2 regions of the Aquitalea sp. FJL05 genome follow, and region 2 is predicted to be linked to the other one. Evidence: riboswitches for the same ligand, from Rfam matches in the RefSeq annotation. Region 2 holds a riboswitch; the other holds the start of a gene.
The links. A riboswitch is a leader RNA that binds a small molecule or an ion and turns the genes downstream of it on or off. The one in region 2 is predicted to bind cobalamin.
Positions count from the first base shown of each region.

Region 1 (4,189 bases), on a different contig from region 2:
ATATTGACGAACACATCGGCACGATAAGTCCCCGGCAGTGCCGCACCATTGCCGCTGAAGCGCGACAGATCCAGCGGCTTGCCATCCGGAGTCTGCCCCAGAAAGGCGGGATTGAACTGCACATCGTTCAATGCCACGGTGCCGTCCGCCGGATTGGTATCGGCCGCCCAGGCTGCCCCCGGACTGAACACGGCGATCAGCATCAGGCTCAATGGTTTGGGTATCCAGCAGGCCGATGCCTGTCGGCTAGGATTTTTTATCATGGCAGCACGCTATCTGGCATGAACCCGGCCGGCACAAACGACATGCGTCGCGGCGGCCCGGTCCTGATTGATCAAGGTTTCAGCTGCAGGCTGTGCGCCACCGGAGCACCAAAATCATTGATGCTTTCGTAGAGCAGCGCGGCCTCGCCGGTGGGGCGCGCAGTCAGCCCCTTCAGCTTGAAATCGGCACTGCCACCGGGTGCGACCATGCCACCCTCGCTGCGGTATTCATGACCACCCAGCTGGATGGCACTGAAATTGAGCGAGACATGAAAGGCACTGGCATTGCTGGCGCGCAAGGCGTAGCCAAGCTTTCCCCCCAGGGAAACCAGCTGCCAGCTGAGTTTGTCTGCCGCATCATCCGGATTGCCGGCCAGGCCGGCCGGGCGATAGAACAGCTTGAGGCGGGAGCGGAAGGCCACCTGCACATAGTTGTGCTGCTCATTGCTGGCCTTGGGCAGGGGCGGAATATCCAGGATATTCAGCCAGAACACCGACTCGCGGTCTTGTGGCACGCTATCACCGGTAAAGGTCAGGCGCACCGTTTGCGCCTTGGCCGGGTCCACCCGGAAAATCGGCGGCATGATCAGGAAGGGCGCATCGGCCGTGGTGGGTTCGGACTTTTCATTGCCACGATCTGCCCATGCCTGTACCAGCGCCGGGTCATGGCCAACATTGTCCATCTTGATGGTGACTTCGCGATCATCTGACTTGTAGATGATGCGTGTACCGGTAATCACCACATTGGCCTGCGCGGCGGATGCCAGCAACATGGCCATGCTGATGAATACGACTGCCCCGAGTTTTGCTATTTTTTTCATTCTGCACCTGCCTCAACGATTGCCCTGGCGATCCGGGGAGGCATTCCCCAGACCACCGGGCGGGTGCTGCTTAGTTGTAAATCATCGAGTACTGAACACTGGTATTCACCGTACCCGCGGTGGATGCGCCACCGGTGGCGATGTACTGGGCGTAGTAGTTCATGGTGCCGGTCTTGTTCGGCGAACTGCCGGACAGGGTGACGGTTTGCGAGTTGGCGCTGGTGGCGACATTGATCGGCTGGAAGGTATTGTTCAGCAGCTGAACTTCCACATTGGTGGCCATGCCGGAACCGCTGGCATTGAACAGGTTGCCCGTGCTCTGGTCCACCGTGGCACCCAGTTCGAAATGGGTCTGGGCACTGGTGCCGTTACAGTTGCTCAGGTTCAGCGCAAACGGGGTGACACCGGCAACCTGGCCGGCAGTAGCCAGCGCAGAGGTGGACACCGTCGGCAGGGTCACGGTGACGTTGCTGCCACTGGTGCCGGTGATGGTGCAGGTATTGGCCGTGATCTTGCCGTTGATGGTAATGGTGCCATCCGCTGCCAGCGCGCCAGCAGAGTAAATGCCCAACCCGATTACCAAGACAGAAACAATCTTTTTCATTTTCTAAAACTCCATCGCATTAACAGGGCAGCACACTGCCCCAGACAGAACGCCAGCCTGGCGCCCTTCCCCGCAAGCTTCCACCGCCACTGCGCAAGACGCAGTCAGCCAGAACACTCGCAAACCACCCGCAACAGCCTTGCCACCCGCTTCAGCACCATGACATTGGTGTCGAGCGCATTAGATATTAAATGTTTAAGCTGTTGTTATTTACAATTGTAAACTCAGCATCTTCATGTTGAAAAGAATTTTCTTGAAAGTGTTGTAATTTTCCCTGTCAAATATGACAAAAGCTAGATTGCACGGGGGTGCTGCAAGCAGAGCCACCATTTCAAGCCGCTGATTTTTAATCAAATCATTCAGTTGCCTGCCAGCGAGGACACACAGCCACAACCGCAGCCGCAGCCGCTGCTTTTTGTGGCGTGGCGAGTCAGCAGCCGTGCGTTTGTACATTTGGCAGGAAGCAAGACAAGGAAAATGCATGCAGAGGCGCTGATGAAAACCAGGAAATGAACCGAAATGCAGTGCCTGACAAAATGCGAACACTTAAGGAGGCTTGCCTTGCCAGGAGCCACTGCCGGCCGCCCGTGGGCAGCCCGAGGCTGGAGGTGCCAGACAAGCAGCACCCGCGCCATGCCCGGGGCGTGCGCCAGGGCGGCCATTTTGCGCAGGGCATGAAGTTGGCGTATCCTGACGGCCATTGATGGTGCCGGCAACGCCGGTGAAAAGGGAATGCAGTGCAATGCTGCAACTGCCCCCGCAACTGTAATCGGTTAGGTTTTGCGCATCATGTCACTGGCTGTCTTGGCTGCATCCACCAGCAAGACACCAAGCCGGGAAGACGCGCAACGCTGCTGGAGCCGGAAGTCAGGAGACCTGCCATCATCGTCTGTGAGCGCGCTTGTCATGCAGCCGGGGGGCTGTATAGAGAGTCCGCGCCACTTTCACTGTGGGTCATCCTCATGCACATCATGGAAGGCTATTTGCCGGCCAAGCACTGTCTTGCCTGGTATTCCGTTTCTGCTCCTTTCTTTGCCGGCGGTGTCTGGCACATACGCAAAATCCTGTCGGAACGTCCGCAAGCCAGAATGAATCTGGCCGCTGCCGGCGCCTTTGCCTTTGTCTTGTCTGCCCTGAAAATGCCCAGCGTGACCGGCTCCTGCTCGCACCCCACCGGTACCGGTTTTGGCGCGGTGGTATTCGGGCCGGCGGTGATGGCGGTGCTGGGGGCCATGGTCTTGCTGTTCCAGGCCTTGCTGCTCGCCCATGGCGGCCTGACCACGCTCGGGGCCAACCTGTTCTCCATGGCCATCGTCGGCCCCTGGGTCAGCTATGGCTTGTGGAAGCTGGGGCAGCGCCTTGGCTTGTCGGTGGCGGTGTCGATGTTTCTTGCCGCTGCGCTGGGGGATCTGGCCACATATATCACCACCTCCATCCAGCTGGCACTCGCCTATCCGGACCCGGTGGGTGGCTTCATGACTGCCGCCATCAAGTTCGGTGGCATTTTTGCGCTGACGCAAGTGCCATTGGCCATTGCCGAGGGCATGCTGACGGTGGTGGTGATGGATGCGCTGGCCGGCAAGGTAGCCGATATCAGAAAAGTCAGCATTCTTGCCGGGGAGACACGCTAATGGCCAAGTCATCCCGTAGCAAATGGCTGCTGTTGGGCACGGTCGCACTGCTGGTGCTGCCGCTCTTGCTGGTCGAAGGCAAATTTGCCGGCTCGGACGATCAGGCCACCGCCGCCATTACCCACGCCAAGCCAGGCTACCAGCCCTGGTTCTCCCCCATCTGGGAGCCGCCAAGCGGCGAAGTGGAAAGCCTGCTGTTTGCCTTGCAGGCCGCCATTGGCGCTGGCGTCATCGGCTACGTCATCGGCAAACGCCAGGGACTGGCCGCCCGCGATGAAGCTGAGCATTGATCACTATGCGCATCTGAGTCGCTGGCGGGAAAGGCCGGTGCTGGAAAAGGCCCTGCTGGCTATCGGCATGTTGCTGCTGGCCATCAGCCTGCCACCCTGGCCGGCCGCCCCTTGCATCATCGCCAGCGTACTGAGCGTGACGCTGCTGGGTGCAAGAGTGCCGTTGCGACTCTGGTTGCGCTATGCCCTGATACCCGCCGGCTTCCTGCTGACCGCCGGGCTGAGCATGCTGTTTGATGTCAGCCGCCACGGCCTGAGCTTGTCCCCAGCGGCGCTGCCAACGGTATGCGGCCTGCTGCTCAGATCTTTCGCCGGAATCTGCTGCCTGCTGCTGCTTGCCCTGACCACCCCGGTCACCGATATCCTGGCCAGCCTGCGCAAAATCGGCCTGCCGCGCGAGATTGCCGAAATCAGCCTGATCATGTACCGGCTGGTTTTCCTGCTGCTGGACACCGCCAGCGCCATGCATACGGCACAGGCCGCGCGACTGGGACAAAGCAATCGCAAGCAACAGCTGCGCTCGCTCGGCCTGCTACTGGCCAATCTGTTTCCACGCGCCATGGATCGGGCCGGCAGGATG
Region 1 is NZ_QAJS01000009.1:416,928-421,116, reverse strand. It holds gene DBR44_RS10040 (fimbria/pilus outer membrane usher protein) at 1-203, opposite strand, end outside; gene DBR44_RS10035 (fimbria/pilus periplasmic chaperone) at 335-1,084, opposite strand; gene DBR44_RS10030 (fimbrial protein) at 1,155-1,688, opposite strand; cobalamin riboswitch at 2,376-2,587, shown strand; gene DBR44_RS10025 (energy-coupling factor ABC transporter permease) at 2,651-3,319, shown strand; gene DBR44_RS10020 (energy-coupling factor ABC transporter substrate-binding protein) at 3,319-3,609, shown strand; gene cbiQ (cobalt ECF transporter T component CbiQ) at 3,593-4,189, shown strand, end outside.
Region 1: another riboswitch for cobalamin. It lies ahead of DBR44_RS10025 (energy-coupling factor ABC transporter permease); the one in region 2 lies ahead of DBR44_RS01635 (ferredoxin).

Region 2 (4,189 bases):
TGCGCGCCATGGCTGTGGCCGGTGCTCTTGGCCGCCGGGCGGAACTGCATGCTGCCTGCCTTGACCGTGCTGGCGCTGGCAGCCTTGGCGGGCTGGCTCAGGCGGTAGCCCGGCTGGGCGGCCTTGGGCGGGTGGGCATGATGATGGTGATCATGCGCCGCATGTTGGTGATGGCCATGACCGTGTTCGTGTTCATCATGCTGATGGTCATGCCCCAGCATGGCGGCCAGATCGCTGTCCAGCCGCGCCTCCTTGATCAGGTCCCAGATCTGCTGCTGCAACAGCGGCAGCTTGCTCGGGTCCAGCATTTCCACCTGATAGTACTCGTCCACCAGCTGGGTGAGCTGGGCCAGCGGGCCGTAGGTGTCGGCGGTGGTCATCGGCGGCGTCAGGTGGTCGATGATCACCGAATGGGCGCGGCGCTTGGCCTGCGAGCCTTCACCCGGATCGTTCAGGATGAAGGGGTAGAACATGGGCATGTCGCCCAGCAGGGCATCGGGGAAGCAGTGTTGCGACACGCCCACGCCCTTGCCCGGCAGCCATTCCAGCGTGCCGTGCTTGCCCACGTGCACAATGGCGTCGGCCTGCCATTCGTCACGCAGCCAGCAGTACAGCGCGTAATAGTGATGGGTGGGCGGCAGGTCCGGCGTGTGGTAGATGGCGTCCGGGTCCATGCCATAGCCGCGCGGCGGCTGCAGCGCGACAAAGGCATTGCCCAGCTCCATGCCGGAAAATACCAGCTGGTCGCCATCGACATAGGCGGTGCCCGGCGCGGCGCCCCAGCGTTCCAGCATGCGCTGTTGCAGCGGGGCGGGCAGTTCAGCAAACCATTGCTGATAACGCGCCAGCGGTACGCGGGCAATGGCCTGGCGCAACTGCTCGGCGCTGAGGTAGTCGGTGTCGTAGCAGCCACGGTCGATCAACTGGTGCATCAGCGCGTCGCTGCTGTCTGGCAGCGGGCCGATCTGGTAGCCATTGGCCTGCATGGCTTGCAGCAGCGCATACAGCGAGGCGGCGGAGTCCAGCCCCACCGCATTGCCCACTTGCGAGGCCTTGCTGTTGGAATTGGTAAAGATGAAGGCCACCCGTTTGGTGGCAGCCGGGGTGTGCTTCAGCCGTGCCAGCCGGGCGGCAATGCCGGCCAGGCGGCGCATGCGATCCGGCAGTGGCTGGTAGTCGCTGCTGGCCGGGTCTTCCGGCTTGAACGACACCGGCACGCCGATGATGCGGCCATCGAACTCCGGCAGCGCCACATTCATGGCGGTGTCCAGCGGGTTCAGCCCACGCTCGGATTGCTCCCACTGCGCCTGCGTCATGCTGCTGGTGATGGCCTGCAGCACCGGGATATCCAGCTGCTCGAAGGCCTCTACTGCCCAGCTGGCGCTGGTGGCACCTTCGGCATTTACTTCGCCCATGGCAAAGGACGTCGTGTTGATGAGCACGCAGGGCTGGCCGGCGCGGGTGTCGCGCAGCAATTGCAGCGCTGCCGGCATGCCGGCTTCGTCCTGGCTGCGCAGCGAGGAGGTAAACAGCGGCAGCGCGTTGATCTGGCGCTCGGCCAGCATGTCCACCAGCATGTCGATGAAGCGGGTGTTGCCGCTCAGCCAGTGGGCGCGGTAGAAGCTGATGGCTACCGTGGGCCAGCCGGGTTGGCGAATTTCACACCAATCATCCAGCCAGTCATCCATGCTGCAAGCGTCGGACAGTTCCGGGTGATACAGGCCGTGTTCCGGCAGGGCGGCCGCAGGCAGGTAGCCGTGGCCGGTCATCAGCAGACGGTCGGACAGGTAGCGCAGCAATTGCGCCATATTGCTGCTGCCTCCGGCTTGCAGATAGGCATTGGCCTCTTGCTGGATGGATGGCGGCACGGTGCACAGCGCGGCCAGCTCCGGGTCCGGCTCGCCGGTGCCGCTGAGGATGATCAGCGCCTGCTTGCGTGCCAGCGCCTGCTGGTGCAGCGCTTCGAAAGCGGGGATGGCCTGTACCCGGCCCAGCACCCGCAGCAGCAGGATGCGGGCGCTGGCAAGCCTGCCGTCCAGCAGGGCCTGCATCTGGCTGGCGTCGGTAATGTGTTGCAGGGCGAAGCTGGCGACGCTGTCGAAGTCTGGCGGCAGCGGGGCACGGCTCAGGGCGGTGAGGTCGGTGCCGGCGTGGCTGAGCAGCACGATGCCGCCCTGGTTGTGCTGCGTCATGGCGTGCTTTCACTGCTGACATCGCCCAAACCCAGGCGATGGAAAATCAGGGCTTCCACTGGCACGTCGCCCTGCAGATGCTCGCTGACAATGCGCTGCACCGCGTTGGCATCCACCTTGCGATACCACACGCCTTCCGGGTAGACCACCATGATGGGGCCTTCCTTGCATACGGCGAAGCAATGACTGCGGGTGCGTTTCACCTTGAGGCCGTCGCAGGCGTCGATGGCCTGGCCCAGCTGTTTGAACATGGCTTCGGCCTGCTGGCCGTTTTCGGTGCAGCGCGGGCCGGTGCACATCAGCACATGGCGATAGTGCTGTCTCATCGGCGGCATTCCGGCAGGGTGGCGTGGCGTGCCGCTAACGGCTGGCTGGATGAATTCATGGCGGCCCTCTGGTGACGATAGGTCGCCGCAGGCGAGGGCACGGCGCGCCGGCGATGGGCGGCACGGTGCATTCCCCCGGTACACCCCGCCCGGATTCAGCCTGCGTCGACACGGATGACGGCCGGTCTCCTGGCTCGCGCTTCTTTACCCGGCATCGCCTTCCCGGTTGGCCCCGGTGGCATCGTGATGCGGACTCGTCGCTTACAGTTGCGGGGGCAGCTGCGGTGTCTCACCGCATTCCCGTTTCACCCCTGGCGGGGCACCGTCATTGAAGCGCGCATGATACGTGACAACCGGGTAAATGGGAATTCTGCCGACTGATTTTCAAGGCTTTTCCCATTGCGCCAGTGCGGTTTCCAGCTGTTGCCAGCCGGCCTCGTCTGGTGGCAGGCCCAGGCGCAGACTGGGGCCATCGGCAAACTGGCGCAGCAGAATGCCGCGCCGGGCCAGGAAATCGAACAGCGCCGGGCAGTGCGCGCCCTGCAGCCACTGAAACAACACACTGCCGCCTGCCGGGTTTAGTCCGTGCATCTGCAGCAATTGCTGCAGGCGGGCGCTGTCGGTAGCCAGCTGCGCACGCATGTGGTGTTGCCAAGCGCTGTCCTGCAAGGCTTGTTTGACGACTTCACGCGCCGGGCCGTTGATGCTCCACGGGCCGATGGCCTCGGCCAGTTGCTGCAACAGCGCCGGCCAGGCAAACACAAAACCCACCCGCGCCCCGGCCAGGCCGAAAAACTTGCCGATGGAGCGCAGCACGATCAGCCCCGGCAGGCCCACATCAGCCAGCAGGCTGTGTTCTGGCGTGGCATCCATGAAGGCTTCGTCGATGATCAGCCAGCCACCACGACAGGCCAGCCGGGCGCGCCAGTCCTGCAGTTGTGCACGGGAAAAGGTGGTGCCGGTGGGGTTGTTGGGGTGGCACAGCAGCAGTACGTCCAGCTGGTCGATGGCGGCATCGATGTCCTCCGGAGCATGGCGGCTCAGCTGGTGGCCGTTTTGCTCCCAGTGCCAGGGGTGTTCGGCATAACACAAGGGCAGCATGCCCACCCGGCACGCTGGACGCAGGGTGGGCAATAGCTGGATGGCCGGCTGCGAGCCGGCTACCGGCAGTAGCAGCGGGCTGCCGTAGTAATCCGCCGCCGCTTGTTCCAGCCCGTCATCCTCTTCGGGCAGCCGCTGCCAGCTGCGCGGGCTGGCCGCCGGCACTGGCCAGCCTTGTGGGTTCAAGCCGGTGGACAGGTCCAGCCAGTCTTGCGCGGGAATGCCGTATTGCTGCGCGGCACGCAGGATGCCGCCTCCGTGTTCAAGCATGTGTGAAGCTCCAGATGAGGCCGCCGCCCAGCAGCGCCACGGCCACCCACAGCCACAGGCTGCGTTGTACCAGGGCGATGGCGCGGGCGATGTCTTCGGCTAAGGGCGGGCGTTGCAGGCCCAGCGTGGGGCGCTGCTTCAGCTTGCCGTGATAGCTGGCGGCACCGCCCAGCAGCACGCCCAGTGCACCGGCACCGGCGGCCATCACCGGGCCAGCATTGGGGCTGTACCAGGTGGGGGCCTGGGCGCGCCAGCATTGCCAGCCCTGACGGGTATGGCCCAGCAGGATGTAAGTGAGCG
Region 2 is NZ_QAJS01000002.1:30,052-34,240, reverse strand. It holds gene DBR44_RS01640 (cobaltochelatase subunit CobN) at 1-2,192, opposite strand, end outside; gene DBR44_RS01635 (ferredoxin) at 2,189-2,518, opposite strand; cobalamin riboswitch at 2,680-2,860, opposite strand; gene cobD (threonine-phosphate decarboxylase CobD) at 2,903-3,889, opposite strand; gene cbiB (adenosylcobinamide-phosphate synthase CbiB) at 3,882-4,189, opposite strand, start outside.